Regions from separate parts of the Stenotrophomonas sp. STEN038 genome, predicted to be linked through region 3. Evidence: predicted binding sites of a transcription regulator. Region 3 holds the regulator's gene; each other region holds the start of a gene.
The links. The regulator FliA, encoded in region 3, starts transcription of late flagellar genes. The targets are predictions, from matches to a motif close to TAAAGTTTNNCNNNCNNNGGCCGATAA.

Region 1 (8,750 bases), on a different contig from region 3:
GCGCAGCGGGCTTCCATGACCAGAGTTGGCGCCAGAGCAGGACGAGCGTTGCACAAACCGTCACAGCGATCGCCGTCACACTTTGGGTCCGCCAGCTGGATGAATTCGTATCCGTTGCCAGCAACACCGCCACGCCAGCCGTCAAAAAAACGGCCACACCAAGCAACCAAAGCATGCTTGCGCGCCGCCGCAGGAGTGCGAAGGGCACGGGTTGAGCGGAAGAGGCCGGATCGGCTTGCATGGTGAGCGGGGGGTCTGGACAAGCGTCGGCCCAGTTTAACGGCTTGTGCACAGAGCGCACGACGAAGTGCTCAATTCTGCCGAGTTGGTGCCGTTATCGAATGGGTACCCGGTTTGTCGGGCGTGGAGATAGATCGCGTGGATCGCGGCGTCATAGCTAGCCTGCTTCGTCATCCGTTGAACGCGGCCGTCGTGCTGTTGGACACGGACGGGCAACCATTGGCCGCCAATGGCATGGCCAGGGAGCTGGGCCTGCCCGAACGCCTGTCACGTTATTGCGCGCAACTTGCTGGTATCCGGCAGCGGCTTGACCGGCACGAGGCGGTGGCCTGCCCGCTGCCCGGCGCTGGCGAGCGGCTGGACGGCTGGCTCAGTGTGGTCCAGTCACCCTCGGCGGCGCCATTGGGGTATTTGTACTCCCTGGCCAGCGATACCGAGGCGCGCAATGCCTGTTGGGCGATGGCGATGGAATCGGCAGGCCACAGTCTGTGGGACTGGGATATCGTCAGCGATGCGGTTACCCGCGCCAGCCCGGCGCATGGCCCCAACGCGGTGCAGCCTGGCATAGGACTGCTCGATGAAGTACATCCGGACGATCAGTTGCAGCTGCGTCAGGCCATTGCCGCGCACCTGCATGACCCGCAGGTGCCCTTTGCCTGCCAGTTTCGCTTGCGCCAGGCTGACGGCAGCTGGCATTGGGTGTTGGATCGCGGCCAGGTAGTCACCCGCGCCGGTGACGGTCAGCCGTTGCGGATGGTTGGTACGTATACCGATATCCAGCAGCAGAAATCACTGGAGGATGAGCTGCGTTCGCAGCAGGCCTTGTTGCGGCGCGCACAGCGCGTGGCCGGCATGGGCAGCTGGGTCTGGGAGCCGCAGCGCAAGCGCGTGCAATGGTCCGAGGAGTTCGCAGCCGCCATTGGCTGGAGCGATGCCGCATTACCGACCGGGCGACAGTGGTTGCGCAATCTGGCTAGCGACGCCCGTACGCATCTGTTCTGCAGTTGGCGGCGTCTGCTGGACGAGGCCAAGGGCGGCAGTTTCGACATCACCTGGGGCCGCGATCCGGTGACCCAGCAGCAGCTGCGCATCTGGGTGGAGCTTGACTACGATACCGCCGGCGGTCTGCATAGGGTGCTGGGTCAGGTGCAGAACATCAGCAATCAGCGCCGTACCGATGCCTTGATCCGTTGGCGCACCGAATTACTGAACCGGGTGTCCGCATTGGGCCGTATTGGCGGTTGCGAGATCGAGGTCAGTACCCGAGCGATGCAGTGGACCGAGGAGTGCTACCGCATCCACGGCCTGCGCAAGGCGCCGGTGACCCTGGACCAGGCGCTGGACCTGTACATCCCGGACTCGCGCGACAACTTTGAGTCGGCGTTGCTGCGCATCGCCGAAGGCGGGCTGCCAGAACAGCTTGATCTGTGCTTCTATCGCCCGTCCGGGCAGCGGGTGTGGGTGCAGGTGCTGATCGAGCTGGATCAGCGTGATGGCCTGCCCGAGCGCTTCGTGGTGCTGTTCCGCGATATCACCCGCGAACGCGAGGCCGATGAGCGGCTGGAGCTTCTGGCCCACTATGACCTGCTGACCGGCTTGCCCAATCGCATGCTGCTGCGTGAGCAAGGTTCGGAAGCGATCATCGAGGCACGCGAACGCGGTGCCATCCTGGCGATGTTGTTCATCGACCTGGATGGCTTCAAAAGCATCAACGACACCTTTGGTCACGCCACCGGCGACATGTTGCTGAAGGCAGCGGCTGCGCGCCTGCACCAGAACCTGCGCAATGCCGATCTGTTTGCCCGCTTCAACGGTGATGAGTTCATCGTGATCCTGCGCAACCTGGTGGAACAGGAAGACGCCGGGCATGTGGCGCGCAAGTTGATTGCCTCGTTGGCCGAGCCGCTCTACCGCGAGGATGTCACCTTGAAGGTTGGCGCCAGCGTGGGTATCGCGCTGCTGGACGAGGGGCGTAACGACTTCGACAGCCTGCTGCGTGCCGCCGATGCGGCGATGCACGCGGCCAAGGAAGCCGGTCGCAATACCTACCAGTATTACAGCCAGGATGCGCTGGCACGCACCCAGCGCCGGGTCGAGATCGAGCATGCGCTGCATGGCGCGGTCGAGCGCGACGAATTCAGTCTGGTCTACCAGCCGCTGGTGCATGCCAACGGCGATGCGATACCCTCCATCGAGGCGCTGCTGCGCTGGAACAGCGGCAGGATTGGTTCATGCAGCCCTGCCGAGTTCATTCCGATCGCCGAGAAATGCGGCGAGATCATCCATATCGGCGACTGGGTGCTGCAGGAAGTCTGCCGGCAGGCCGTGGTCTGGCAGCAGGCTGGGTTGAAGTTCGAGCGCATCGCGGTCAACGTGTCGGCCTTGCAGCTGCGTGATCGCGGCTTTGCCGAACGCGTTGTCAGCATCTGCCAGCAGTACGGCTGGCCGCCACAGCGGCTGGAGCTGGAACTGACCGAGTCGGCACTGATCCGCGACACCGATGCACTGCGCCAGTGCTTTGATGTGTTTGAACAGCACGGCATTCCACTTGCGGTGGATGACTTTGGTACCGGCTTCTCCAACCTGCATTATCTGAACCGTTTCCCGGTGCAGCGGCTGAAGATCGACCGCAGCTTCGTGCAGGGCATGTTGCACGATGTCGGCACCGCCGAGGTTACCCAGGCCATCGTGCATCTTGGCCACGCACTGGGCATGCTGGTGGTGGCCGAAGGCGTGGAAACGCCTGCCGAAGCAACGATGCTGATCCAGCAGGGCTGCGACGAGCTGCAGGGCTATCTGTTCTCGCGGCCACTGCGACCGCGCGAGATGGTGCAGTGGCTGCGCAGTGGCCCGGGCGAGGTGCTAGAACTGCCGAGCGTGGGCTCGATCACGACGATCAGCGCGACCCACTGATCGTCGGCAACGGAAGCAACCAAGCCTGGCTGCGTGATCCGCAGCCGGGCTTTTTCTTTGTCTGTAGGAACGGCGTGAGCCGCGAAGCTGGGGTTACATACAGGCGTTCATCTGATGCTGTCTTTGCTTCGCGGCTTACGCCGCTCCTACAAAAGAAGCGGAGTGCGCGCAGGCCAAGGCCACCATGCTGTTTGTCTGTGGGAGCGGCGTCAGCCGCGAAGCTGGTGTTGCTTGCAGGCCGCGAGCGGGTGCTGTTCTTGCTTCGCGGCTCACGCCGCTTCCACAAAGAGGACCGCGGTGCGCGCAGATGTGTAGCCCGGCCAAGTGCAGCTTGAGGGTAGCTATCAGGGAACAGACAGGTCCCAGTCGATGCAGCTTGTCAGCCAATCGGTGTCTTCTTCTGCGTGGCCGGGAGGGTTGGCCTGGGCACGCAGTGCACGCAGCTCCAGCAGCTCCTGCTGTGCACGCTGCTCAAGCAGCGCGAGCTGTTCGCGTCGGCTCAACGAGATGCCGTTGGCGGCTGTAGAAAGGGGCATGGCGTCATCAGCCTGCGGTGCTGGCTCGGCGTTGCAGTTGGCGGTGGAGCGGGGTGTCAGCATATATCAGCGCGGTTGCAGCCACAGCAAAGCCCCGGCCAAGGGCCGGGGCTCGGATGCAGAAGGGGGCGGGGTGAAATCAGAACAACTCCACCGTGCCTGCGCCCATGCTCTGCTGGGACACCGGCTTGTGCGGCGGACGCTCCCATTCCACGCGCATTTCGCGCAGGCGGCTGCCGGTGCGCTGCAACGCGCTGACCATTTCGCCATCGAACACGCCGCCGTTGCGGTGCAGCAGTTCCTGCAGCGCGACGGCTTCGCGGTTGATCGCACCAAGACGGTCAAGATGGGTATGCACGCCGCCCAGGGCCTGGGTGGCGATGTCTTCGAATTGCAGGGCACGCACGGCTTCGGCGACGCTGCCGTCGATGGCGCGGCCACATTCGGAGATTTCACGCATGCCGTCACCCAGCGAAGCATTGATGGCAGCCACGCTGTCCAGCATCGAAGCGGCCTCATGGCGCGCTTCGCGCGACCGGTCCATATCGCGCGAGGCCATGTGGGTGACGGTTTCACGCACCTTGGCGATGGCGTCCTTGGAGCTGTGGGCCAGCTTGCGGATCTGCTCGTTGAAGGTGGTGGAGCGCTCGGACAGATTGCGCACCTCGTCAGCCACGACTGCGAAGCCACGACCGGCTTCGCCGGCACGCGCTGCTTCAATGGCGGCGTTCAAGGCCAGCAGATTGGTCTGGTCGGCAATCGACTTGACGTCTTCGAGCAGGGCGAAAATGCCATCCAGGTGCTGCGCCATCTGGTCGATGTGCTGCACGGTGTTGCTGCTCTGGCCGCTGACCTGCTCCAGTGCTTCCACCAGCTGTTCCATCTGATGGCTGGCGTTCTGGGCGAAGCGGGCCACGTCGACACCGCCATTGCCACCGCCACCTTCGTCGCCGGCGCGGTCAACGATGCGGGCCAGTGCCTGGCTCTGCTGGCGCGACTTGCGGCTCATCGCATCAAAGCTGCCACCGAGGCCGCCGACCGCTTGCCGGATCAGCTCACGGGCGCGCTCGATCTCGCTGCGCGAGCCGTCGATTTCGTTGCTGACAAAGCTGCGCAGCTCGTTGAGCAGCTGGTCCTGCTCTTTGAGTACCTTGGCGTGCTCGGGCGAGCGCTGGCTTTGCGAATGCACGCTCCACCAGGCAAACACCAGCCAGCTCAGCACCATGGTGGTCAGGATCGCCCACAGGGCCGCGGAGGGCCAGGACAGGGCGGCAGCGACCACAACCAGAAGGGTGAGGACAAGCGGGGCTGCCAAACGGATTGCAATACGTGAATACATGGACGTTCTCGGGAGAGTCACGAATGCAGTATCGGCAGTGGGCAGGGTGTCTTTAGCCCACTGCAGTGAATCCCGGGAGGTTTTGCGATGCAGGCCCGCAACCACTGCGATTGGGGGCCTTGGAAATCAGCGCAGACGACGTTCGATGGCTTCGAGCATGGCCTTGCGCGAGAACAGGAAATCCCAGTAAGCGCCGCCCAGCTGGCGCCACAGTACCGCTGACCGTACCGCAGCCAGCAGCAGCGCACGGATCTCCGATACCACCATCGCCTGGCCCAGGTAGTGCGGGTTGCCCTGCACCATGATCTTCGGCTTGAGCTGGCTGATGGTGTCCGCATACAGCGCGCCCATCGCGCTCAATACGTCCGGATGGCAGCTGTCGCCGCGCTCCCGGGCGATGCCGGCGGCGCGTTCGATGCCGGCTTCCACCTTGTCGACCGTGGCGCCTTCACGCACGAAGCGACGCTCCAGCTGCATCACCGACAGGGCGAGCCGCGGCAGCAGGTCGTCCTTGCCCTGGTTGCGGAAGTAATCGCGCAACAGGCGCAGGCCGGGCTCGACCTGGGTGGCACTGCCATACACGGCAGCGGGCGAGCTGGCGTCAATACGCAGCACGCTGTCCATTGCGGTGCGCACCACGGCGCTTTCCGAATGGCCGGTTTCTGCGATGCGGCGCACCTGCTGCAAGGCCTGGGCAATGCCAGCCAAGGCGAGTACGCGGTCATCGATGGAAAAGGTCATGGTCATCTCTCAAGGGGAAACAGGGGCAGCCAAACGGCGCTCCAGGGGTGCATCGGTGGCGGCAATCACTGCGCCGCCCAGGCATTCCATGCCGTCGTACAGCACCAGCGATTGGCCGGGAGTGACGGCGCGTTGCGGCCGTGCGAAATGCACATCCAGCGTACCGTCATCACGCACCTTCACGGTGCAGGCTTCGTCCGGTTGCCGGTAGCGGGTCTGCGCGGTGCATTCGAATTCACGGGCGGGTGGGGTGCCGGCAATCCAATGCATGGTTTCGCTGCGCAGCCAGTTGGACTGCAGCCAAGGGCTGTCATGGCCCTGGTCGACGTACAGGATGTTGCGGGCCACGTCCTTGCCGACCACGAACCAGGGGGCTGCTGGGCGCCCACGCACGCCGCCGATGTTCAGGCCTTCGCGCTGGCCCAAGGTGAAATAGAACACGCCGGGGTGACGGGCGATTACCTGGCCATCGGGGTCCTGGATCTCACCTTCGCGGGCCGGCAGGTACTGGCCCAGGAACTCGCGGAAATCGCGTTCACCGATGAAGCAGATACCGGTCGAGTCTTTCTTGGCATGGGTGGGCAGGCCAGCATCGCGGGCGATGCGGCGCAGCTCGCTCTTTTCCATGTGCCCGATCGGGAACAGGGTGGCCGCCAGCTGGGTCTGGCCCAGCTGGTGCAGGAAGTAGCTCTGGTCCTTGCCGCGGTCGGCACCGCGCAGCAGGCGCCAGCGGCCGCCGGCGTGGTCGACCTGGGCATAGTGGCCGGTGGCGATGCGCTCGGCACCCAGCTCGCGTGCGGCGTCCAGGAAGTGCTTGAACTTGACCTCGCGGTTGCACAGCACGTCCGGGTTGGGTGTGCGGCCGGCCGCATATTCGGCCAGGAAGTGCTCGAACACGCCCTGCCAGTACTCGCTTGAGAAATCGCGGAAGTGGAAGGGAATGTCGAGCCGACCGCAGACCGCCACCGCGTCGCGACGATCATCTTCGGCACGGCAGTGTCCACTGCCATCGTCGGCCCAGTTCTGCATGAACAGACCGGCGACATCCAGGCCTTGCTGGACCAGGGTGAGTGCGGCCACCGACGAATCCACGCCGCCGGAAACGCCCACCACGATGTTGGGATTGCTCACGGTGCCACCTGTCGCACGATCGAAAGCGGGTAACGCTGCCCCGCCAGCCAGTCGGAGATCGTATGCCAGACCAGCGGGCTGCGCAGTCGCGCCATATCGGCCTGCAGGGCAACCGGGCTCATCCACAAGGCCTGCACGATGCCGGTGTCCAGCGGCTGCTGCGGGTGATGCTGCAGCGGCTCGGCGGCGAAGGCGAAACGCAGGAACGGGGTGCCGTCGGCAGCCGTCCATTGATAACTGCCGATGAAACCGGTCAGGTGCACGTCCCAGCCGGTTTCCTCGCGGGTTTCACGCACGGCCGCCTCGAGCAGGCTTTCGCCTGGCTCGAGATGCCCGGCTGGCTGGTTCAATACCCGCCGGCCGTTCTTTTCTTCCTCTACCAGCAGCAGTTGCCCTGCACGGGAGACCACGGTGGCCACGGTCACATGTGGCGCCCATCGCTGGGACTGCAATGCATTCACGCTCAGTACTCGTCCTTGGACGTCATTTCCAGTTCGATCGCATCGGCGCTCTTGGCGGCCGCGTCGATGGCATCGGAGATCACCTCCGAGCTGGCATCGGCGTCAACCTTGACCACGAACATGGCCACGTCACCCTGCTTGACCCAGCCGCCCAGCTTGGAGTCGTTGGAGTCTTCCAGCAGACGGTTGGCGACCAGGGCCGGGAACTGCGGACCCTCGGACTTGTAGCCCGGCGACCAGATTTCACGGACGTGATGGCTGCCATAGGTTTCGACATTGGAGCGCACGAACACCAGCTGGGTACGGTCATCGTCCATTTCAAAGACCAGCTGGTAGTCGCCATCGCTGTCCACTTCGTACTTGTACTTGAGCGTATCAAGCAGGCGGCCGACCGCACGGTCCGGTTCACCGGCGAACGCGGTTCCGGCGGCAGCGGCAGCCAAGGTCAGCAAGGCGATGCTGAGTACAGATTTCTTCATGTTTTCCCCAAGGAATGGATGGTTAGCCTGCAAATTGTGCGGGGGCAAGGGGGTAGACGTCCAATGGTCAAAAGACAGCCACCTGGAACCGCTATAATCGGCGGATGTCCCAGAAGACCCAACACGACAGCGAACACGGCCTGCTGGTAGCCCCCGGCAAGCCCGAGGTTGCGCCCCCTCCGCAGTACCAGGTGATGCTGCTGAACGACGATTACACCCCGATGGACTTCGTGGTGACCGTCCTGCAGAGCTTCTTTTCCATGGACATGGACAAGGCCACCCAGGTGATGCTGCACGTCCATACCCGCGGCCGCGGCATCTGCGGTGTGTATACCCGCGAAGTCGCAGAGACCAAGGTTGCCCAGGTCAACGAGTTTTCGCGCATGAATCAGCACCCGCTGATGTGCACGATGGAGCGGGCCTGACCGGGCCTTGGGCGTTGACCCTGCGCCCTGCCTTTTTCCAATGCGGCATGGTTATCAGCATCGGTGCCGTCGCGGCCGCTGGCCTGCTGTAGAACTGCAGATGCGCCCGGGTGCGGGAGCTTGAGCTGGCGGAACGATGCGTTTCGCACGAGGCATGCAATCCCGATCCAAGCCCCTGTTCCCGCGTCGAAAATGAATGCAGGATTCACGGATGCGGGCGATTTGCCATGCCTGCTGGCCCGGCGTCTACATCTTCGTCATTACGGTGCTGGAAAAATCGTCGTCAGGCCGCATATTGTCTCCAACCGCAACCGGAGTGCCTTATGTTCAGTAAAGACCTCGAGCAGGATATTGGTCAGTGCTACAAGCGCGCCCGAGAAGCCCGTCATGAGTACATGACGGTTGAACATCTACTGTTGGCGTTGTTGGAGAACGCTTCGGCGCAGGCCGTACTCAAGGCCTGTGGTGCAGACCTGGAGCGCCTG
Region 2 (3,893 bases), on a different contig from region 3:
CCCCCCCGCGGCCCCCCCCCCCCCCCCCCCCCCCCCCCCCACTACAGGTTCGCCTGTTAATCCGGCTGGTACAACGCCCGCGCATTGGCAATCACCCGCCGCATCTGCGCGCGATCGGTATGCCGCGATATCGCCTGCGCACCGAGCACAATCGCCTGCGCACGCAGCGGCGCGGGCACATCGTAGTGCACGCCGCTGGGGCGGTTCTGGAAGGCCCTGCGGGGAATCCCGAGCTGCTGCGCCAGCGCATGCAGCTCGGGCAAGGTGTCGGCCATCAGATGCGCCCAGCGCTCACCGCGCCAGGGATGTACCGCATCGTCGATATAGACCGTCACGTTCAGCCCTGGACTCAGGCCTTGGGCTTGTCGTCGTCAGCCGGGACTTCTTCGGCGATCGCGATGGTCTCTCCCGCGGCGTCGTCAGCAGCCGCCTCAGCGGCTTCCTCGCCTTCGATGCCTTCAAATTCGGACACCAGACCAGCCAGGTAATCGTCGGCGGTCTTGCCTTCGTCAGCGGCCAGGTCGTCGATCATCTGCTGCAGCGCTGCGGAGTATTCCAGGGTGACCTTGCGGCCTTCCTTCTCCTGCACATTGGCCAGGTGCTTGAGCATGGCCAGCATCGGTACCGGGTTGTCTGCATTGCCCATGGTCTGGCCGCCGATGGCCAGCAGCCACTCGTTGCCCTGCAGGCCGATGGCGGCCACGACCTGGCCTTCTTCGTTGACCAGCACGGCGTGGTTCTGCACCTGCTGCTGGGCGTTCAGGCGGGCGAACGGGCGGCGCGGGGCCTGCTTCTTGCGCTTGTCGCGCTTGGCTTTGGAGAGCTTGGACATGATGTTCGGCTGATAGGAAAACGATGCCCATTGTAGGCGCACCGGGCCCCTGCTGCCGGAACAGGGCTCAGCCGGGGCCGTCGCTTACCCCTTCCGCCGGGGCTGCTGCAGCGGTCGCCGGGACGACGGCGGTTACCGGCACCGGCAGGCTGTCGGCCTGATTCAGTGCCGCCGCTTCGGCTTCCTGGCTCATCACCACGATGCTGATGCGGCGGTTGATCGGGTTCTGCGGGTTGCTCTTGTCGAACAGCACCGAGGACGCCAATCCGACCACTCGCGCCACCTTGGCCGGATCCATGCCGCCTTCCAGCAGCGCACGCCGCGCGGCATTGGCGCGGTCCGCACTCAGCTCCCAGTTGCCGTAGCCGACCTGGGTGGAATAGGCGGTGGTGTCGGTATGGCCGGTGAGGCTGATGTGGTTGGGCACCTGGTTGATGTAGCGCGACAGCTCCACCAGGATCGTCTGCGTATACGGCATCAACCGCGCGCTGCCGAGGTCGAACATCGGCCGGTTCTGCTTGTCCACGATCTGGATGCGCAGGCCTTCCGGGGTGATGTCGAGCAGCAGCTGGTCCTTGAACGGCTCCAGCGCCTGGCTCTTGCTGATCGCTTCCTGCAGCTCCTGCTTCAGGGCTTCCAGGCGTTGCTTGTCGCGCTCGCGCTCCTGTACCGGCGTGGGCACCGCTTCCTGCTGGTTCTGGAAGGGATCATTGCTGTTGCCGCGCGACACATCGGTGGCACCGCCCAGCTTGATCATCGAGGTGCTGGCGCCGCCGGGCCCGGCCATGCCCGGCGCCGGGGTACTGCTGCTGCCGGCCAGCGGGCTGGGGTTGCGGAAGTATTCGGAAATCGCCGCGCGCTCGGGCTTGGTGGTGGCAGCCATCAGCCACAGCACCATGAAGAAGGCCATCATCGCGGTGACGAAGTCGGCGTAGGCCACCTTCCACGAACCGCCGTGGTGGCCGCCGCCCTGGATTTTTTTCACCCGGCGTACGATCACCGTGGGTTTGGTCTCGGTCATGGCGCGCGCCTTACTTGATCGACTTCAGGTGCTGCTCGAAATCACTGAAGCCCGGGCGCAGTGCCGAGGGCACGGTCTTGCGGGCGAATTCCAGCGCGATCTTCGGGTTGTAGCCACGCAGGCAGGCCAGCAGCGCGGTCTTCACCGATTCGTAGATGCGTGCGTCCTGCTCGGCGCGTGCTTCCAGCGCCGCGGCCAGCGGGCCGACGAAGCCATAACCCAGCAGGATGCCAAGGAACGTGCCGACCAGCGCGCCGGCCACGTGGGCGCCTACTTCCTTGATGTCGCCACCGATCGAGCCCATGGTGATGACGATGCCCAGCACCGCGGCGACGATGCCGAAGCCGGGCAGGCCATCGGCGACCTTGTTGAGCACGTGGGCCGGTTCCATCGCCTCGTGGTGGTGCTTTTCCAGCTCCAGTTCCAGCAGCGGTTCCAGCTCATGCGGCTCGATGTTGGAGCCGATCATCAGCCGCAGGCAGTCGGTGATGAAGTCCAGCAGATGGTGGTCGGCCAGCACTTTCGGGTAGTTGGCGAATACCGCGCTGTCCTGCGGGTTCTCGACGTGTTCTTCCAGCGCCATGAAGCCTTCGCGGCGGGCTTTGTTGAGCAGTTCATAGAGCAGGCTGAGCACATCCAGGTAGTCCTGCTGCTTGTATTGCGGGCCCTTGAACACGCTGAGCGTGGCCCGCAAGGTCTGCTTGACGGTCTTGAGCGGGGTGGCGATCAGGAACGCGCCGAACGAGGCGCCACCGATGATCACCAGCTCGTAGGGCTGCCACAGCGCGCCCAAGCGGCCATGCGCACCGACGTAGCCGCCCAGGACAGCGAAAATGACAACGAGCAGGCCAACGATGATAAGCATGGGGGCAGACAAGGGGAGGGGATATCCCGTTGTCGGCCGTCAGCGGAAAATCTGTAGGCTGGGCGCAACAGCCCCTGTAGAGCCGAGCCATGCTCGGCTGGGGCTTTACCGGAAACGCTTCTGCCGCGCATGGCTCGGCACTACACGGGAAGGCCCCTGCCGAGCATGGCTGGGCACTAAAGGTGGCGCGCTTGGGTACGCTGCTGGCTCTGCCTCGGCACCACCACGCTGCAGCGGATCCGGATACGGCTGGCCGTTCTCGACAAACCCCAGTGACACCGAGTTCAGGCAATGCCGTTCAAAGGTCGGCGGCGGGCCATCCGGGAACACGTGGCCAAGATGACTGCCGCAACGTGCGCAGACAATCTCGGTGCGGATCATGCCGTGGCTGATGTCGCGGATTTCGCGTACATGCGCCGGATCGAACGGGGCGAAGAAGCTGGGCCAGCCAGTGCCCGAGTCGAACTTGGTGCTGGAGCGGAACAGCGGCAGCGCGCACAGGCGGCAGCAATACACACCGTCACGCTTGTTATCCAGGAACACGCCGCAGAACGGCGCCTCGGTGCCGTGATGCAGCAGCACGCGCTGTTCCTCGTTGCTGAGCCCGGCGATCATGGCATCGCGTTGGGTGGTGCTGGGAGGGGTTAGATCGAAGGCAGTCATGGCGCGGCATCCGTGGGACAGATATCAATGGTAGGGGCGGGCAGGGGCCAGTCCAAGCGCGCATTCATGGCGGCGCAAGCTGTGCCGGCGCATGCTCGGCAGGTGGAAGAACGGGGAAATGCCGATGAAACGGATGACGTATCTGACGTTGGCAGTGCTGGCGCTCGTGCCGTTGTTCGCGCAGGCGCAATTGCAGCAGCCACCGTCGCCGACCGCAACGCGTGCGGTGACGCTGCCACCGCCACCGCCACCGCCACCGCCGTCGCGGCAGCCGGTAACGGTTCCCTCCGATCCACAGCAGGAGGATGTGCGGCCGCTACCGCCACGACCGGTCACCAAGCCCAAGCCAACACCGAAGGTAAAGCCGATCACCCAGCCGCCGCAGCCCGTGCGCCCGATCTACGACAGCAAGGGCCAGCCGGCGCCGCAGATGCGCCAGACCAGCCCGGGCCGGGTGTTGGATACACGCACCAATCGCTATTACGACACCGTGCCCAGTGGTGTTGGGCAGC
Region 3 (8,750 bases):
TGCTCGGCCATGAAGAAGTCCAGCAGCTGCTGGCGACCCTGGCCAAGAGCGCCCCCAAGCTGGCCGAAGACCTCTCGCCCAAGGCGCTGCCGCTGTCCACCGTGGCACGCGTGCTGCAGAACCTGCTGATCGAACGCATCCCGATCCGCCAGCTGCGCAAGATCGCCGAAGCGCTGGTCGAAGCCGCACCGGTCACCCAGGACCCCGCCGCGCTTACAGCTTCGGTACGCGGTGCGCTTGGCCGTTTCATCGTCCAGGAAATCGCCGGTTCCTCGCCGGAGCTGCCGGTCTTCACCCTCAACCCGCAATTGGAACGCGTCTTGCAGGAGTCCACGCAAGGCAATGGCGCCGCACTGGAACCTGGTCTCGCCGAACGCCTCCATCAAAGCCTTGCCGATTGCGTCGGCAAGCAGGAGGCCCGCAACGAGCCGGCTGTAGTGCTGGTACCGGCCCCGGTCCGCGCCGCGCTGGCGCGCCTGGTCCGCCACAGCGTTCCTTCGCTGTCGGTCCTGGCCTACAGCGAAGTGCCGGAAGACAAACGCCTGAAGCTGGTCGGCACGATCAGCTGAGGCAGCCCGAAAACCGACACCGGCCGCAATGCCGGTGACGGAAACCAGACACCTGCTGCACCGCACCCATTCCGCAAGAAGGAGCCCGCCACGCCATGTTCGACATCGCCAACGCCACTCCTTCGCCGCAGCCTCACTCCCGGTACCAAAGCATGAAGATCAAACGTTTCGTCGCCGCTGACATGCGCACCGCCATGAACCTCGTGCGCAAGGAACACGGCCCCGATGCCGTGATCCTGTCCAACCGTCGGATCGAGGAAGGTGTGGAGATCGTGGCGGCCGCGCACTACGACGAGACCGCAGTGAAGCAGGCGCTGGAAGCCAGCCGTCCAGCCCCACCGGCCCCGGCCAAGCCGCGCAGTGCAGCGGAAGCCATCATGGCCGCGATGACCCGCCGCAAGGCACCGGAGCCGGAACCGGTCACCGCCACCACCTCGGCCGTCGCCGCACTGGCGCGCTCGGCGGTTGGCGCCACCGGCCGCTCCATCGACAACAGCATCGAGCTGGCACCGGGCAGCCGCTTCGCCGGCCTGCTCAAGTCCGCCGAAGTCGAACCGGTTGCTCCGCGCGCACCGGTCTCGCAGACCTTCTTCGCCACCCAGCCGGCCAGTGCCGACGAACTGCCGGTGGTGCCGGCTTTCCGTCCGGCCGGCAGCGCCGCTGCGGTCGCTCCGCTGGCCGTTGCACCAGCGGTCACCCAGCAGGCCAGCTTTGCCGACGCCATCGCCGCCGTCACCATCGAGCCGCCCGCACCGATGGAACGCGCGCGCTTCGTCATCGATCCGCCGATGCCCGAGCCGGAGCTGCTGCAGCCGACCATTGCCGCAGCCATCCCCGCGATTCCTGTCGCACCGGTGTTCAACCCTGTTCCGGTCGCCGTGGCACCCGTCGCAGTCGCGCCCGCAATCGAGGCAATCGCAGCCCCGGTCGCAGCGGTAGCAGCCATCACCGCCGTCGCTAGCCCGCAGCCAGCGGAAGCGCCGGTCACCCGCGCTGTTGAAACCACCGAAACTGCGGCCGTTGCGGCCAGCTCCCCGGTGAGCGCAGTGACCAGCGCCCCGGTGATCATCGCCCGCGACGACGAACAGCTCAGCCAGCTGCGTCAGGAAGTGGCCGGCATGCGCCACCTGATCGAGCGCGAGATGAACCGCTTCACCGATGAACGCCTGCGTGGCAGCGCGGTGCGCGCCAATGCGCTGGACCTGATGGACGAATACGGTTTCGACGCCGGCCTGGCCCGCGACGTCGCCACCCAGATCCCGGCCGACATCGACCCCAGCCGCGCCCGCGGGCTGATGCTGGGCCTGATCTCCAAGAAGCTGCCGATCGCCCCGGTCGACCCGATGGAAACCGGTGGCGTCATCGCCCTGGTCGGCCCCACCGGTGCCGGCAAGACCACCACCATCGCCAAGCTGGCCTCGCGCTTCGCCGAAGCCCATGCCGCGCGCGATGTGGCCCTGGTCACCACCGATACCCAGCGCATCGGCGCCCGCGAGCAGCTGTACGGCTTCGGCCGTCAGCTCGGCATCGCCGTGCACGAGGCCAATAGCGGCACCGACCTTAACCAGCTGCTGCAGAAGCTGGCCGACTACAAGCTGGTGCTGATCGACACCGCCGGCCTCGGCCAGCGCGACCGCGCCCTCACCGCCCAGTTGCAGTGGCTGCGCGCCGCCGGCCAGATCCGCACCCTACTGGTACTGCCGGCCAACACCGCCTTCCAGGACATGGACGAAGTGGTACGCCGCTTCAGCGCCGCCAACCCGCAGGGCGTGGTGCTGACCAAGCTGGACGAGACCGGCCGCTTCGGTTCGGCCCTGTCGGTGGCGGTCGATCACCGCCTGCCGATCACCTGGGTGACCGACGGCCAGGACGTTCCGGAAGACCTTTATCGGGCCTCTGCCGCAAATCTTGTACTCCGCCTTGAAGATTTGCGCCGCGCGGCCGATATGCCCTGCAACACGGAGTTGAACAATGCAGTCGCGTGAGTACGCCAAGCTGACCAACACCTTCCCGCTGTCGGCAACCCGGCACGAACCGGCCGGCCCGGTACGCACCATCGCGGTCACTGGCGGCAAGGGCGGTGTAGGTAAAACCAATGTCTCGGCCAACCTGGCCGTGGCACTGGCAGGCATGGGCAAACGTACCCTGCTGCTCGACGCCGACCTGGGCCTGGCCAACATCGACGTGGTGCTGGGCCTGCAGCCCAAGCACACCCTGGCCGACCTGGTCGCCGGGCGCGCCACGTTGGAAGAAGTCATCATCGAAGGCCCGAACGGCGTGCTGGTCGTGCCCGCCGCCTCCGGCCGTCGGCACATGGCCGAGCTGCTGCCGGCCGAGCATGTCGGCCTGGTCAACGTGTTCTCCGAGCTGGAGCGCGAGCTCGATGTGATGATCATCGACACCGCCGCCGGCATCACCGACAGCGTACTGACCTTCTGCCAGGCCGCCCAGGACACCGTGGTGGTGGTCTGCGACGAACCGGCCTCGATCACCGATGCCTACGCATTGATCAAGGTCCTCTCGCGCGAGCGCGGCGTGGACCGCATCCAGGTCGTCGCCAACATGGTCCGCGACCCGAACGAAGGCCGCGCCCTGTACGAAAAGCTGGTGCGGGTCTGCGAGAAGTTCCTGATCGATGTTTCGCTGAACTACCTGGGCTGCGTGCCGCAGGACGACTGGCTGCGCCTGTCGGTGCAACGCCAGCAGCCGGTGGTCAAGCTCTACCCTTCCGCACCGGCCTCGCTGGCCATCAACGAAATCGCCCGTCGCACCGCGCGCTGGCAAGCCCCAACCGCCCCGCGCGGCGGCGTTGAATTCTTCCTGGAACGCATCATCCAGCAGAAGGTGAAGGCATGAACAATGCAGCCGCCCAATACCGTGAAGTCCAGCGCAACGCGGCCAATGACTGCATTGCCCGCCACGCCGACCTGGTACGTCGCATCGCCCACCACCTGGCCGCGCGCCTGCCCGCCAGCGTCGAGGTCGATGATCTGATCCAGGCCGGGATGATGGGGCTGATCGAGGCCTCGCGCAGCTATGACGCTGAGCAGGGTGCCTCGTTCGAAACCTATGCCTCGATCCGCATCCGCGGCTCGATGATCGACGAAATCCGCCGCGGCGACTGGGTACCGCGCTCGGTGCACCGGCGCGCCCGCGACGCCGCCGCCACCATTCGCCGCCTTGAGCAGAGCACTGGCCGTTCGGCCAGCGCCAGCGAAGTAGCCGAGGCGATGGAGCTGCCGCTACCCGAGTACATGCGTCTGGTCGAAGACGCCTCGCGCGGCCAGGTGCTGAGCCTGGAATCGCACATCGAAGACCAGGGCGAGCTGGACACCCCGACCACCGGCGGCCCCAACCCGCAGCAGGTGCTGGAGCGCAGCCAGTTCGGCGCCGAGCTGGGCAAGGCCATCGGCCAATTGCCCGAGCGCGAGCAGCTGGTGCTGTCGCTGTACTACGAGCAGGAATTGAACCTGAAAGAAATCGGCGCGGTATTGGGCGTAAGCGAATCCCGCGTCTGTCAGATCCACGGCCAGGCCACGCTGCGTCTGCGTGGCCGACTGAAGATTTTCGAGGCGGCCGACGCCGGGCTCGAAGAACCATGAAGAGGAAAGTCTTTTGAACAAGAACATGCGCATCCTGATCGTTGACGACTTCTCGACGATGCGCCGCATCGTCAAGAACCTGCTCGGCGATCTGGGCTTCACCAATACCGCCGAAGCCGAGGACGGGCATGCCGCGCTGTCGATGCTGCAGACGCAGTCGTTCGACTTCGTCGTCACCGACTGGAATATGCCAGTGATGACCGGCATCGAATTGCTCAAGGCGATCCGCAACGATGCCAAGCTCAAGACCTTGCCGGTACTGATGGTCACCGCCGAAGCCAAGCGCGAGCAGATCATCGAGGCCGCACAGAGCGGCGTGAACGGCTACATCATCAAGCCGTTCACCGCGCAGACGCTGGAAGAGAAGCTCGGCAAGATCTTCGAACGCCTGGCAGCGAGCGCCTGATGAACCAGCTCGGCGAAGCATTGAGCGACAAATCAGCCCTGGTGCAGCGCCTGCAGGACGCACTGGCAGCATTGGAAAGTGGCGATGAGGCTGGCTGGCGTCGGGAAATCGACGCACTGGCCGCCCTACGCACGCAGCCGATGATGTCCGGACTGGGCCGGCTCGCACGCGAACTGGGCCAGGCCCTGGGCGAACTGCCCAGCGTGCCCAGCGAAGCCGGCGAGCTGGATGATGCCTGCGCGCGCCTGGACCACGTGGTGCAGATGACCGAGCAGGCCACCCATCGCACGCTGGACCTGGCCGAGGAATGCCGCGCACTGACCGAACGCCTGCGCGCGGATGGACTCAATGCCGATCAGGGTGAAATCCTCGAACGCATCCGCCACAACCTCACCGAAGTAGCGCTGACCCAGAGCTACCAGGACCTGACCGGGCAGATCATCCGCCGCGTGGTCGGCATCGTCCGTCGCGTGCATGAAGGCTTTGGCGCGCTCGGCCTGCCGCCGCCGGAAGAAGATGCACGCAACCAGGGCTTGGCTGGCCCGGCCGTCAATGGCCTGGACCGCCACGCCGTGTCCCAGGTGGACGCCGACGACCTGCTCTCGGACCTGGGGCTGTAAGCCATGAGTGCTTTTGCCGACGACATCGCCGCCGACTTCATTCTCGAAGCGCAGGAGATCCTCGATCGCCTCGGCGAGCAGCTGGTGACGCTGGAACAGGCACCGCACGACAGTGACCAGCTCAACGCCGTATTCCGTGGCTTCCACACGCTGAAAGGTGGCGCCGGTTTTCTGGCGATCCATCCGATGGTGGAGCTGTGCCACGCTGCCGAAGAAACCCTGGGCATGGCGCGGGCTGGCAAAGCCGAACTGCTGGCGCACCATTTCGATGCCGCCCAGCAATCGCTGGACTGGCTGCAAGCCATGCTCGACGCCGTGTCTTCGGGCACCGAACCGGAGCACGCACCTGCTGCGCTGATCGCGCAGTTCGATGTTGGCGCCGCACCGGTCGTCGCAGCCGCGCAACCAGTCGCTGCACCTGCGGGTGACAGCGACCTGATCAGCGAAGACGAATTCGAAGCCCTGCTGAACCAGCTGCATGGAAACGGTACGCCCGGCGCCCAGCCCATTGCAGCCGCAAAGGCCAGCGATGAGCTGATCGACGAAGACGAATTCGAAGCCCTGCTGGACAAGCTGCATGGCGGTGCCGCTCCCGGCGCTGTCGCCGTGCAGGCCATTCCTGCGACCGCCCCCAAGCCCAAGCCAACAGCCGCGCCCGCTGTCGCACCCCGCCCCACTGCGGGCGCGGCCAAACCCGCCGCAGCAAAAGCCGCCGAGCCCGAGCACACCGTGCGCGTGGACACCAAGCGCCTGGATGCCATCGTCAATCTGATCGGCGAACTGGTGCTGGCCCGCAACCGGCTCAAGACCTTGCGCATGCGCCTGAAGGACGAAGAGTTGGACCGCGCGGTATCGACGTTGGATATCGCCACCGCACGCCTGCAATCAGCGGTGATGCGCACCCGCATGCAACCGGTCGGCAAGGTGTTCTCGCGCTTCCCGAAAGTCGCCCGCGACGTTGCCCGCTCGCTGCAGAAGGAAGTTGATCTGGAGTTGATCGGCGCCGATACCGAACTGGACCGCAACCTGGTCGAAGCACTGGCCGATCCGCTCGTACATCTGGTCCGTAACGCCATCGATCATGGTGTCGAATCGCCTGAGCTCCGCGAGGCCCAAGGCAAGCCGCGGATGGGCCGGGTGCGCCTGTCCGCCCAGCAGGAAGGCGATTACGTCAGCATCGAAGTCCAGGACGACGGCGCCGGCATTGACCCGGAACGCCTGCGTGCCAAGGCCCGCGACAAGGGCTTGCTCGACCCGGAAGCCGCCGCCCGCCTGACCAGCGAAGAGTGCCTGCACCTGGTATTCCTGCCCGGCTTCTCGACCAAGCAGGAAGTAACCGATATCTCCGGCCGTGGCGTTGGCATGGACGTGGTGCAGTCGCGGATCCGTGAGCTCAGCGGCCAGATCCAGATCCAATCCGAACTGGGCCGTGGCAGCCGCTTCTTGATCCGCGTCCCGCTGACCCTGGCGATCCTGCCGACCCTGCTGGTGCAGGCCGGCGAAGACGTCTACGCCCTGCCCTTGGCACGGGTAATGGAAGTGCTGCACGCCCCGGCGACCTCACTGGGTTGGTTTGACGGTCGCGCGGTGTTGGATCGCAAGAGCCACACACTGGCGCTGCTGGATCTGCGCCAATGGCTGGGAGTTACCCCGGCGCCATCGACGTTGTTGACCATCGTCGTACTGCAGATGGGCGAAGCCCGTTTCGGCTTGGTGGTGGACCAGGTACGTGGCCGCGAGGAAGTGGTGATCAAACCGCTTCCGCGTGCGCTGCGCGGCCTGAACGGCTATGCCGGCGCCACCTTGATTGGTGACGGCCGCATGGCGCTGATTCTGGATGTGGATGGGCTGCGTGGGGTGCAGGGGTAAGCAATGACCCAGCCCCTCCAGCGAAGCCTTCGATCAAGCATCCCAACAGCCCCCGCGATGCCATCTGTCCCCTCTCCCGCATGCGGGAGAGGGCAGCCCCGCGAAGACGGGGCGGGTGAGGGCAACTTTTAACCCGTGGAGCAAAACGCTGTCCCCTCTCCCGCCTGCGGGAGAGGGTGCCCTGCGAAGTCAGGGCGGGTGAGGGAGCTTTTAGCTTTTAGCCCTTAAAGCAAAAGCGCCCTCACCCCAACCCCTCTCCCGCGCGCGCGCGGGAGAGGGGCTTAAGCAAAGCCCTGATTCAAGACCGCTACAACGAGGCCGATATACGCACCATGGACCGACTCAGCATCATTGGACTCTTCCTCGCCCTCGCCTCCCTGGTGGGTGGCAGCATCCTCAAAGGCGCTGGCCTGTCCTCGCTGTGGTCACCTGCTGCCTTCGTGATCGTCATTGTCGGCACCTTGGCTGCCATCCTGCTGCACACCTCGCCGGCCGTATTCAAACATGCCTTCAAGATCGTGCGCTGGGTGATCCGCCCGCCGGCCAGCGACCGCCGCGCGCTGGTCCAGCAGATCGTCGACTGGAGCAATATCGCCCGCCGTCAGGGCCTGCTGGGCCTGGAGCCGCAGGTCGAGCTGCAGGACGATCCGTTCATCCGCAAAGGCCTGCAGCTGGTGGTCGACGGCGTCGAGCCGGACACCATCCGCCACATGATGGAAATTGAACTCGGCAGCCAGGAGCAACAGGACCTGGCCGCCACCAAGGTGTTCGAGGGCATGGGCATCTACGCTCCCACCTTGGGCATCATCGGCGCCGTGCTCGGCCTGATCGCGGTGATGAAGAACCTCGCCGACCCGAGCAAGCTCGGCCACGGCATCGCCGCTGCCTTCACTGCCACCATCTACGGCATCGCCTCGGCCAACCTGCTGTTCCTGCCGGTGTCGGCCAAGCTCAAGGGCGTGATCGCCAGCAGCTGCCGCGAGCGCGAAATGATCATCGAAGGCCTGATCGCCATTGCCCAGGGCGAGAACCCGCGCAATATCGAGAACAGCCTGGCCGGCTTCGTGAACTGACCGATGGCCCGTCGCAAGCACCACGAAGAGCACGCCAACCACGAAGCATGGGCCATTCCCTATGCCGACCTGATGACGCTGCTGCTCGCGTTCTTCGTGGTGATGTACGCCATCTCGTCCTTGAACGAAGGCAAGTACCGGGTCATGGCCGATGCCTTGACCACCGCCTTTGGCGGCGCCCCACGCACCATCAGCCAGGTCCAGGTTGGCAACAAGCAGTTGCAGGGCGGCGGCTATGACTCACCCTCGGTGATCAGTGCGCCAAGCATGACCGGCGGCGCGCTCGCGGACCCCACCCAGCTGCCGTCGATGGCATCGCATATGCGCATGCCGGTCTCGGCACACAACCAGGAACAGCTGCAGCGCGCCGAACGCCAGCTCAACCAGATCGCGGACCGCCTCAGCCAGTCGCTGGCGCCACTGGTCAAACAAGGCGTCATTACCGTGCGCCGCACCGAGCTGTGGATCGAGGTCGAGATCAACAGCGACATTCTGTTCACTACTGGTTCGGCGGCGCTGGACGCCAGCGCTCGCACCACGCTCGGCACCCTGGCCGATGTATTGCTCGATGCACCCAACGGCGTGCGTGTCGAAGGCCACACCGACAACCT
Region 4 (8,750 bases), on a different contig from region 3:
CACCCGCGCGTGCAGCTTCCACCGCAGCGTTCAGCGCCAGGATGTTGGTCTGGAAGGCGATGCCATCGATCACACTGATGATGTCGGCGATGCGACGCGAGGACTGCTGGATCTGACCCATGGTGGTCACCACTTCGTCGACCACCAGGCCACCGCGGGAGGCAACGCCGGCTGCACCGATGGCCAACTGGTTCGCCTGCCGCGCGGATTCTGCGTTCTGGCGCACGGTGGAGGTCAGTTCCTCCATCGACGCAGCGGTTTCTTCAAGGTTGGCGGCCTGCATTTCGGTGCGGCGCGAGAGATCGGCGTTGCCGGTGGCAATCTCGCCCGCGGCCAGATTGATGCTGTCAGCCGACTGCTGGATGCCCGAGACTATGCCGGCAAGCTGGGTGACGGTGCTATTGGCGTCTTCACGCATGCTGGCGAAGACACCCTGGGCGTCGCCGCTGAGTTTGACGGTGAGGTCGCCGTCAGCAAGCGCCTGCAGCAGGCGTGATACTTCCCCAAGATTGTCATCGCTGACCCGCATCATGGTGTTCAGCGAGCGGACCATCGCATGGAAGTCGTGCTCGAAGCGGTCTTCATCGCCGCGCTGGCTGAAATCACCGGCCGCTGCCGCGCTGCCCAGGCGTTTGATTTCGTTGTTTATGGCGGCGAGGTTGTTCTTGATTGCAGCCATTGTGTCGGTGATGACACGCTTGTCGCCCGGCAGCAAAGGCATGTCCTGGCTGAGGTCGCCAACGGCATAGCGCTGTGCCAAGGCAATCACCTGCATCTTGACGTCGATGTGATTGCCTACCAGAACATTGGTTTCTTCCACCATTACCCCGTAGTCGCCGGGGAAGCTGCTGGCATCGATCCGATAGCGGATCATGCCGGCGTCATGCTGGCGTGCCATCTCGGCCTGCGCACCGATCACCGCGCGCAGCTGGTCCTGCATGTGCGACATGCTGCTCAGCAGTTGGCCGGTCTCGTCCTTGCTGGGGGCAGCGATACGGTTGTCCATGCGGCCATTGGCAATGGCTGTGGCCACGGCGGTTGCGTTGCGCAGCGGCAGTACGATGCGATTGCCGATGATCCAGCTGAGCGCCAGTACCAGCAGTACCAGTACGCCGCCGGCTACCGTCATGATCGCGGTGAACTTCAGGGCCTGAGCCTGCAGATCGTCCATGTAGACGCCGCTGGAGACGACCCAATTCCAGGGGCTATACATCCCTGCATAGGCAAGTTTGCCGACCACACCATCCTTGCCTGGTTTCGCCCAGCTGTAGGCAACGTAGCCGCCGCCCTTGCGTGCAGCCTCGACCTGGTCGTAGTACAGGCGCACGCCATCTTCACCGCGGAAGTCCTTCATATCCTTGCCAACCAGGTCGGCACGGAACGGATGCATCAACAGCACGTACTTGTTGCTGTAGATGTTGAAATAGTTGACGTCGCCATCGGACCGCATTTTCTGCAGCGCGGCAAGTGCGTACTTCTGCGCGTCCTGCAGCGGCATTGCGCCGGTTTCGGCTTCCTTGGCGTAGTGATCCAGCACGCCATAGCTCATTTCCACCTGGGCACGCAGCGCGGCCTTGCGGGTCTCGTACAGGTCCAGGTACTGCATGCGCGCCGCGATGACCGACAAGGCGATGACGCCAATGACGATCAGCGCGGTCAGCAGGTTCAGCTTGCGCCTGACAGAGATATTGGAAATGTAGTTGTTCCAGAGCGAGGAAATAGTCATCGAATCCGCTGGTTACCTTGCGGTATCAGCGCTGCGTGAGGGGATAACGGTTTATCGGCCGCGAGCGGCATGAGTTGAGCGGCTTGGAGGAGGATGTCAGCCAAACTGGTCAATCCGTTCACGTATGCGAAGAAGGCTGGCCGACTCGCCGCGTCGTTTGATTGTGGGAGCGGTGTAAGCCGCGAATCCGGTGCTGGTTCGGGTTGCTGGCCTTACCTTGATCGGCGTTGTGTCGGCTTCGCGGCTTACGCCGCCCAAAAAAAAGAAATCCGATGCCAGGGACTGGCATCGGACTCCGGGTGACTCAATCGCGTTGGTTTGCGGCATTGTTGCCGCGGACGCCAACAGTGGTACTTAGAACTCCTGCCAATCCGAGTCAGCCAGTTCGGCTACAGCGGTGCGGGCAGCGGCTGCGCGACGGCGGGGTGCCGGTACGGCGGCCTGGACGGCAGGGCGCTGGGCCGGTTCACGTACGTAAGCCGGGTTGTCGGTGACTGCAGCGCCTTCTTCCAGCTGGAATACGGATACCACGTTTGCCAGATGTGCGGCCTGTTCTTCCATCGAGCGGGCCGATGCAGTGGCTTCTTCTACCAATGCAGCGTTCTGCTGGGTGGTCTCGTCCATCTGCACGATGGTCTGGTTGACCTGCTCGATGCCGGCCGACTGCTCCTGTGAGGCAGCGGAGATCTCGGCCATGATGTCGGTCACGCGTTGCACCGAGGCAACGATTTCGCCCATGGTGGTACCGGCCTTGCGGACCAGGGCCGAGCCGTCGGCGACCTTGCCGACCGAGTCGTCGATCAGGCCCTTGATTTCCTTGGCCGCACCCGCCGAACGCTGTGCGAGCGTGCGCACTTCCGAGGCGACGACGGCAAAGCCTCTTCCCTGTTCGCCGGCGCGTGCGGCTTCCACCGCTGCATTCAAGGCAAGGATGTTGGTCTGGAAGGCGATGCCGTCGATGACAGAGATGATCTCGGCGATCTTGCGCGAGGACTGCTCGATCTGGGTCATGGTCGTCACCACCTGGCTGACCACTTCGCCACCCTGCGAGGCTACCGAGGCAGCGCCGATGGCGAGCTGGTTGGCCTGGCGCGCCGATTCTGCGTTCTGCCGCACGGTGGAGGTCAGCTCCTCCATTGAAGCAGCCGTTTCTTCCAGGTTGGCGGCCTGCTGCTCGGTACGACGCGACAGATCGTTGTTGCCGGCGGCAATCTCGGTGGCAGCGGAGTTGATCGATACCGAGGACTGTTTGATGCGGCCGACAATACCGGTCAGCTGCTCGGCGGTGGCGTTGGCATCGTCACGCATGGTAGCGAACACGCCCTGATACTGGCCGTGCATGCGCACGGTCAAGTCGCCACGCGACAGGCCCGACAACAGTGCGGAAATCTGCTCCAGGCTGCTGGCATTGGCGTCAAGCAGGCCGTTGATCTGGCTGGCGAGCTGCAGGAAGAAGCCGTCCTTGTCTGCTGTCCCGATGCGGCCGCTGAGGTCGCCTGCGGCGGCAGCCTCGATGATGCGCGCAACTTCCTTCTCGACCTGGGCTTCGGTACTGCGGTCGCGCCACTCAACGACGTGGCCAACGGCGACATTGTTGTCGTCGCGGATCACCGAAATGGTCTGCGCGAACTCGGCTTCGCCAAAGCGCATTTCGCGCTTGACGACGCCGGTCTTGTCGAGTGCTTCCAATACCTTGCCGTCGACTTCGCCACGGTGCTCAAGCACCGTAACCGGCTGGCCGATCAGCGGCTTGCTGGCGTCGAAGTGGCCGAGTGCGCCAGTGATCTGCTCATGGTGTTCGTTGAGCTTGTCGAGCAGGGCGCGGTTGGCGTAGACGATTTCCAGGTCGCTGTTGGTCAGGAACACGCCGGTGGACGAGTAATCCAGCGCGGTGCGGATGCGCAGGTTCTCATTGGCAATGATCTGGTCGCGCTCGATGCGTTCGCGCAGGTCGCGCTGCATGCGTTGCATGGCGCGCAGCAGATCACCCACTTCGTCGGCGCGCGAAACGTCGATGGAGCCGTCCAGCTTGCCGCTCGCCACTTCGGTGGCAACATCCACGGCGCCGCGCATTGCCTTCACCAGCGAGCCGGCGAACAGCCAGATCAGCGCAAGGCCGGCGGCACCGCCGACCAATACAGCGATGATGATGAGCAGGGCCGATGCGCGATAGGTTTCCGCGGCTTGCTTGGCGGCTGCCTGGGCGCGGCTGTTGTCATTTGCAGCCAGCGCCTGCAGGGCCGCGTAGGCATTGCGATGCAGGTTGCGGGTTTCGCCGACGAAGGTGTCGATGGCGTCATCCGGCAGGTCCAATGCCAGCATCTCGGTGACCGCGTCATAGGATGCTGCGGTCTTGCCCCAGTCGGCGACAAATTTGTCGAACAGCTTCTTCTGTTCGGGACTGTCGATCAGCTTCGGATAGGCGGCGATGGTGGTGTCGATCTGCATGCGCAGTTCGGTGGCACGTGCCTTCGCGTCGGCTTTGACGTCATCGCTCGCGCGTACCAGGCTCTGGTAGGACGCATTGCGGTACTCGCTGACCATGCCACTCAACTCACCGGTGGTGCGAAGGCTGGGCATGCGGTTTTCAGCGAGGTCGGTGGTGACGTTGTTCAGCGAGTGCAGGCCGCGGTAGGCGACGATTCCCTGCAACAACATGACGAACAGCACGACGCCGAAAGTAAGCATCAGCTTCGGCTTCAGTTTCAGCGAGTTGATCCACTGCATCTTGCGCGATCTCCGGGAACAGGCCCCGCCATGTCACAGGGGCGGGGTGGCACGCCGGCGGGGCCGGCGTGACGAAAGGCGGATTACTTGATGTTTGCCAGCTTCAGGTTGGCCGGCGACGCCACTTCGATTTCGGCGCGCGATGCGTCGCGCTGGATCTTGCCGATCACGCAGACGGTCTTGCCTTCCAGGGTTTCCAGCGGGAAGCCGAACTTGCTGCGGTTGCTGCCGGCGATGCGTGCCGAGAAGGTGTGGCGCGGGAAAATGCCGCCCATGTGCAGGAAGGTCGGCTGGCCTTCGGAACCTTCGGCGTAGCGGGCCTTCTCGACCTTGCCACAGACCATGCCGTCCTTGCCGGCGAAGCGCGCGGCGGTTTCCGGCGGGATCATCTCGGCATCGGCGGCGGCGTCGAACGCAACGGTCGCCAGTACGGTGGCAGCAAACAGCGGAAGTACATGCTTGTACATCGGAAACTCCGGGAAAGGATAGGTGGCCGGTCGGGGAGGACAGGCATGCAATCGCTATCGGCCCGTAGTCGTCGGGCTTGAATTGCATGCATGGAACTGTGATCGACTTTGCGAAACTGCTGCTCAGGCGGCTTCTTCGGCGACGCTCGGCTGGCCGAGGTCGGCGGTATCGAGCAGGGTCTCGATATCCAGCAGGATCAGCATGCGATCGTCCTGGGTGCCGATGCCGGAAATGAAGCGGGTATCGACTGCAGCGCCGAATTCCGGTGTCGGGCGGATCTGCTCGGCACTGAGGGGGATCACGTCGGAAACGCTGTCCACGACGATGCCGACAACGCGGTCCTCGACGTTGAGCACGATCATCACGGTGAAGGCGTCGTAGCGGGCCTCATCCAGGCGCAGCTTCAGGCGCAGATCGATGACAGGCACGATGGTGCCGCGCAGGTTGATGACACCCTTGATGTAGTCGGGGGCATCGGGGACGCGGGTGACGGCGTCATACCCGCGGATTTCCTGCACTTTGAGGATATCCACGCCGTAGTGCTCGTTGCCGAGAGTGAAGCTGAGGTACTCGCCACCGGTGGTATCGGCGGACGTGCTGCGGGAGTCATTCATGGCGGATCCTGGTCCTGGCGGGCTGCCGATGCGATGCGGCTGATGCACCGGTATCGGCGCTACCGGGTGGGACTTTAGGGACCAGGGTGGGTTTCGCGGCGCAAGGAGCGTGGACTGTGATTTCGGGCCGGGTTGGCGGTGGCTGCGTCGTTGGCCGTCGCTTGTGCGTTTGCCCTATGCGGTCATCCACGAAAAGGCGGGAATTGCTCTTGCCTTGGCTTACTCCCCGTTGCTACGCGCCTTGCGCAACCGATCGATCCTGAAAATGTAGCGCTGGATGATGTTGTCGGCGCCGCGCGGCAGGTCGTCGAAGCGCAGGCCGATGCGGGTCATCTCCGAACCGTTTGGCTGTTTCTGCTGGCGCAGGTTGCAGACCACAAACGAGGCCTTGATCGGGGCCCCTTCGGGAACCTCCAGCAAGCAGCTGTAGCGGCTCTGCAGTTTGAGGAGGTTCTGGTCCGGCGGCAGCAGCAGCGCCATGCCGCCTGCGCTGATGTCCAGCACGCGCCAACGGGTGGCTTCGCCGCCGTCCGGGTCTGGGAGTACGCAATACGGCGAATCGCCAACCGGCGTTTCCAGGCGATAGAACTCGCGCCGCTGAAGGTGGTAAACCTCCTCCGGCAGCGGCATCTCAAAGGCCGTGTGATCGCCGCGTTCAACGCGGTGGTGGTCCTGCAACTGGAAGCGCACCATGACCTTGTCGACCTGGCCAAAGCAGAGCAGGGTGCTTGCGGTTTCCACGGAGCGGTTGATCGATGGCACCGGGCTGGCATCCAGCATCAGGCCCTGCATGTCCACCTCCAGCACCGCCGAAGGGAAGGACTGGTCGCGGCCGTCCGGGTGCACATTGATCATCGAGCGCTGGTCGATCATGGCCTGCAGCAGATGCCTTACCTGGTGCGGGTTGCGCACCATGTAGCGGTCATCGGCATACAGGTTGCCGGCATGTGGCGAGGGCGTCGGTGCAGTCGATTCGTGGTCGGGCATGGACACTTTACGGTTGGGCGGTGATCAGTGTGCCCGCGTCGGACGCGGTACAAACTGTGATAACGGCCGCCTTTTTAACATCTTTAGTCCGTCTGTTACGAGCCCGGTAATCGCACCCGGTGATTTACCTACCTGTCTGCGCGTGCTCGGAATTTAGCGGTTTGCCGAATGTCCGGACTGCCGGGCTTTTGACGGGTATACGGAGGAACCTGAGTGGCGGCTTAATGTTCGAGATGACAGCGTGAAATAGTCTAAAAAGGCGATTTAGGTCACAAGTTAACATTCGGTGATCCGTGAGCATCTGCAACTTCCGGGCAGTACCCTCAACGCAAGGGAACAGCAGATGAGCAAGGAAGCCGCAGATCAGTTCGATCAGTTGGGTTCGCTCTACGAGGACATGGCAACCTGGCCATTCCGGAAGTACATCGAAACCCCAAGCGTGTTTGCGGCGCTGGGCCCACTCGATGGACTTGATGTCCTGGAGTATGGCTGTGGCAGCGGTTACTACTCGCGTCTGTTGAAACGCGCAGGCGCACGCAAGGTGGTTGGATATGACCTTGCCGAGGGTATGCTCGATTACGCACGCCGCTGCGCGCAGCGTGATGGTCTGGATATCAGCTTCCACTCCACGTTGGATGAAACCACCAACGGCAACTTCGATCTTGTACTGGCGGTCTATGTGCTGCCTTACGCCACGACCTTGGCGGAGTTGGATCAAATGGCGGCGGAGATGATGTCGCCACTGCAGCCCGGTGGTCGCTTGGTCGCATTGCCGATCCATGCACATTACGCACCAGCGCCGAGTTACTACGAAGGCTGCGGCTTCACGCTGACGCCGGATGATGACGCCAATCCCTGGCAGGAAGGCGGGCGTCTGCGCCTGGATCTGCGCTACCGCCAGTACGAAGCCAGTGTGCATGCCTGGTACTGGTCGCAGCAGGCAATCGAGGCGGCATTGCTGAGAGCGGGTGCGGAAGATATCAACTGGTCGAATCCGCGGCTGATGGCGGATCACGATCTGGGCGAGGTGCCGCCGGCGCTGCAGGCCTATGTCGATGAGCCGCACGCGGCAATCATCGAGTGCCGCAAGCGCTAGCAGCGCTGGCTACCACCAGCGGTGCTCGGCAAGATGCACTTGCAGTAGATGAACCATGCCTTCGCTCCTGCCCTCGGTCTGGTCACCGGGGCGGCGAGCGTCCCCGAGGGTAGAGCGATGCCCATTGAAGTGGAAATACTGAATTCCATCGAACAGATGGATGAAGCTGAGTACCGCGTGTTTCACCACGCCAGTGGCGCCTCGTTCTTCTACGATTGGCGCTTCCTGTGCGCTGCCGAGCGTTCACCTTTGTTGGCGATCAAGGGGGCGTTCTACCTGCTCGCCCGCGAAGACGGGAGGCTGGTCGGCTTCGTGCCTGCGTACCTGCAGCTGGTGCAGACCGTGGATCCTTTTGGTTTGCTTGGGCGCACTGCGGGCATTCAAAGTGATCGTGAGCAATGCGCGCTTTTCAGCCACGCGATGCACTGCTTTGACAGCGGCGTGATCGTGCTGCCAGGAGCGGCAGCAGAGGATGAATTGGTTGCTGCGCTCAAGACGCTGGCGGTGCAGCTGGACGCGCAGTATGTGGGGCTGTTGAACGTCGCCAGTGATCAGGCCCGGCAGCAATTGGCGGAGCAGGGGCTGGCGGTGCGCTACCTCGTCGATCGCTATTTCATGGACATGACCCGGTTTGAAGATATCGACGCCGTGATCAAGGCGTTGCCAAAGGATGGGCGCTATGAGATGACCCGTCAGTTGCGCAAGTTCGCTGCCGGATGCGGCGGCATCAGTCTGCTCAGTCCGCCCTTCGATCACCGCCTGGACCAGCTCACCGAGTTGTGCCAGCAGACCACGGCGCGCAATGGAACGCCGCAATACTTCCCGGCGCAGACGCTGGCACGTTTCGTGCGGACGTGTGCAGGTCTGATCCGGCTGGTGGTGGTGGAAGACCAGGGCGTGGTGGTCGGGGGCCTGATCTGCTTCCTGGATGGAACGTTGATGTGCATCTGGTCGGCCGGCATGCGCTACGACCTCACCGATTACAGCCCCTATACCGTCAGTTTTGCCTATGCATACGAATGGGCCCTGGGGGCAGGCATACGCACCATCGAAGCCGGTCGCTTGAACGCGCGCATCAAGACTCGGCTTGGCCTGCAACCGTTGCCACTTTACTCAGCGACAAGCGCTATCG

Region 1: the regulator FliA is predicted to act here: its motif matches at 5,057-5,083, upstream of ACVOLS_RS16500 (methyl-accepting chemotaxis protein).
Region 2: the regulator FliA is predicted to act here: its motif matches at 2,748-2,774, upstream of motA (flagellar motor stator protein MotA).
Region 4: the regulator FliA is predicted to act here: its motif matches at 1,778-1,804, upstream of ACVOLS_RS12485 (methyl-accepting chemotaxis protein).

What each region holds. Positions count from the first base shown of each region.
Region 1 is NZ_JBRRDW010000045.1:25,538-34,287, reverse strand. It holds partial or broken gene ACVOLS_RS16515 (sensor histidine kinase) at 1-1, opposite strand, end outside; gene ACVOLS_RS16510 (bifunctional diguanylate cyclase/phosphodiesterase) at 379-3,153, shown strand; gene ACVOLS_RS16505 (hypothetical protein) at 3,498-3,752, opposite strand; gene ACVOLS_RS16500 (methyl-accepting chemotaxis protein) at 3,829-5,028, opposite strand; gene hflD (high frequency lysogenization protein HflD) at 5,155-5,769, opposite strand; gene mnmA (tRNA 2-thiouridine(34) synthase MnmA) at 5,779-6,900, opposite strand; gene ACVOLS_RS16485 (NUDIX hydrolase) at 6,897-7,361, opposite strand; gene ACVOLS_RS16480 (hypothetical protein) at 7,364-7,840, opposite strand; gene clpS (ATP-dependent Clp protease adapter ClpS) at 7,945-8,265, shown strand; gene clpA (ATP-dependent Clp protease ATP-binding subunit ClpA) at 8,589-8,750, shown strand, end outside.
Region 2 is NZ_JBRRDW010000108.1:292-4,184, reverse strand. It holds gene ACVOLS_RS21390 (DUF4031 domain-containing protein) at 57-335, opposite strand; gene ACVOLS_RS21385 (hypothetical protein) at 350-832, opposite strand; gene motB (flagellar motor protein MotB) at 900-1,853, opposite strand; gene motA (flagellar motor stator protein MotA) at 1,864-2,718, opposite strand; partial or broken gene msrB (peptide-methionine (R)-S-oxide reductase MsrB) at 2,920-3,381, opposite strand; gene ACVOLS_RS21365 (classical arabinogalactan protein 4) at 3,506-3,893, shown strand, end outside.
Region 3 is NZ_JBRRDW010000079.1:2,814-11,563, forward strand. It holds gene flhA (flagellar biosynthesis protein FlhA) at 1-569, shown strand, start outside; gene flhF (flagellar biosynthesis GTPase FlhF) at 722-2,554, shown strand; gene ACVOLS_RS20275 (MinD/ParA family ATP-binding protein) at 2,541-3,425, shown strand; gene ACVOLS_RS20280 (RNA polymerase sigma factor FliA) at 3,422-4,171, shown strand; gene cheY (chemotaxis response regulator CheY) at 4,185-4,577, shown strand; gene ACVOLS_RS20290 (protein phosphatase CheZ) at 4,577-5,197, shown strand; gene ACVOLS_RS20295 (chemotaxis protein CheA) at 5,201-7,066, shown strand; gene ACVOLS_RS20300 (flagellar motor protein) at 7,399-8,139, shown strand; gene motD (flagellar motor protein MotD) at 8,143-8,750, shown strand, end outside.
Region 4 is NZ_JBRRDW010000027.1:12,392-21,141, reverse strand. It holds gene ACVOLS_RS12485 (methyl-accepting chemotaxis protein) at 1-1,726, opposite strand, end outside; gene ACVOLS_RS12480 (methyl-accepting chemotaxis protein) at 2,081-4,453, opposite strand; gene ACVOLS_RS12475 (hypothetical protein) at 4,537-4,920, opposite strand; gene ACVOLS_RS12470 (chemotaxis protein CheW) at 5,044-5,535, opposite strand; gene ACVOLS_RS12465 (flagellar brake protein) at 5,755-6,522, opposite strand; gene ACVOLS_RS12460 (class I SAM-dependent methyltransferase) at 6,866-7,618, shown strand; gene ACVOLS_RS12455 (GNAT family N-acetyltransferase) at 7,736-8,750, shown strand, end outside.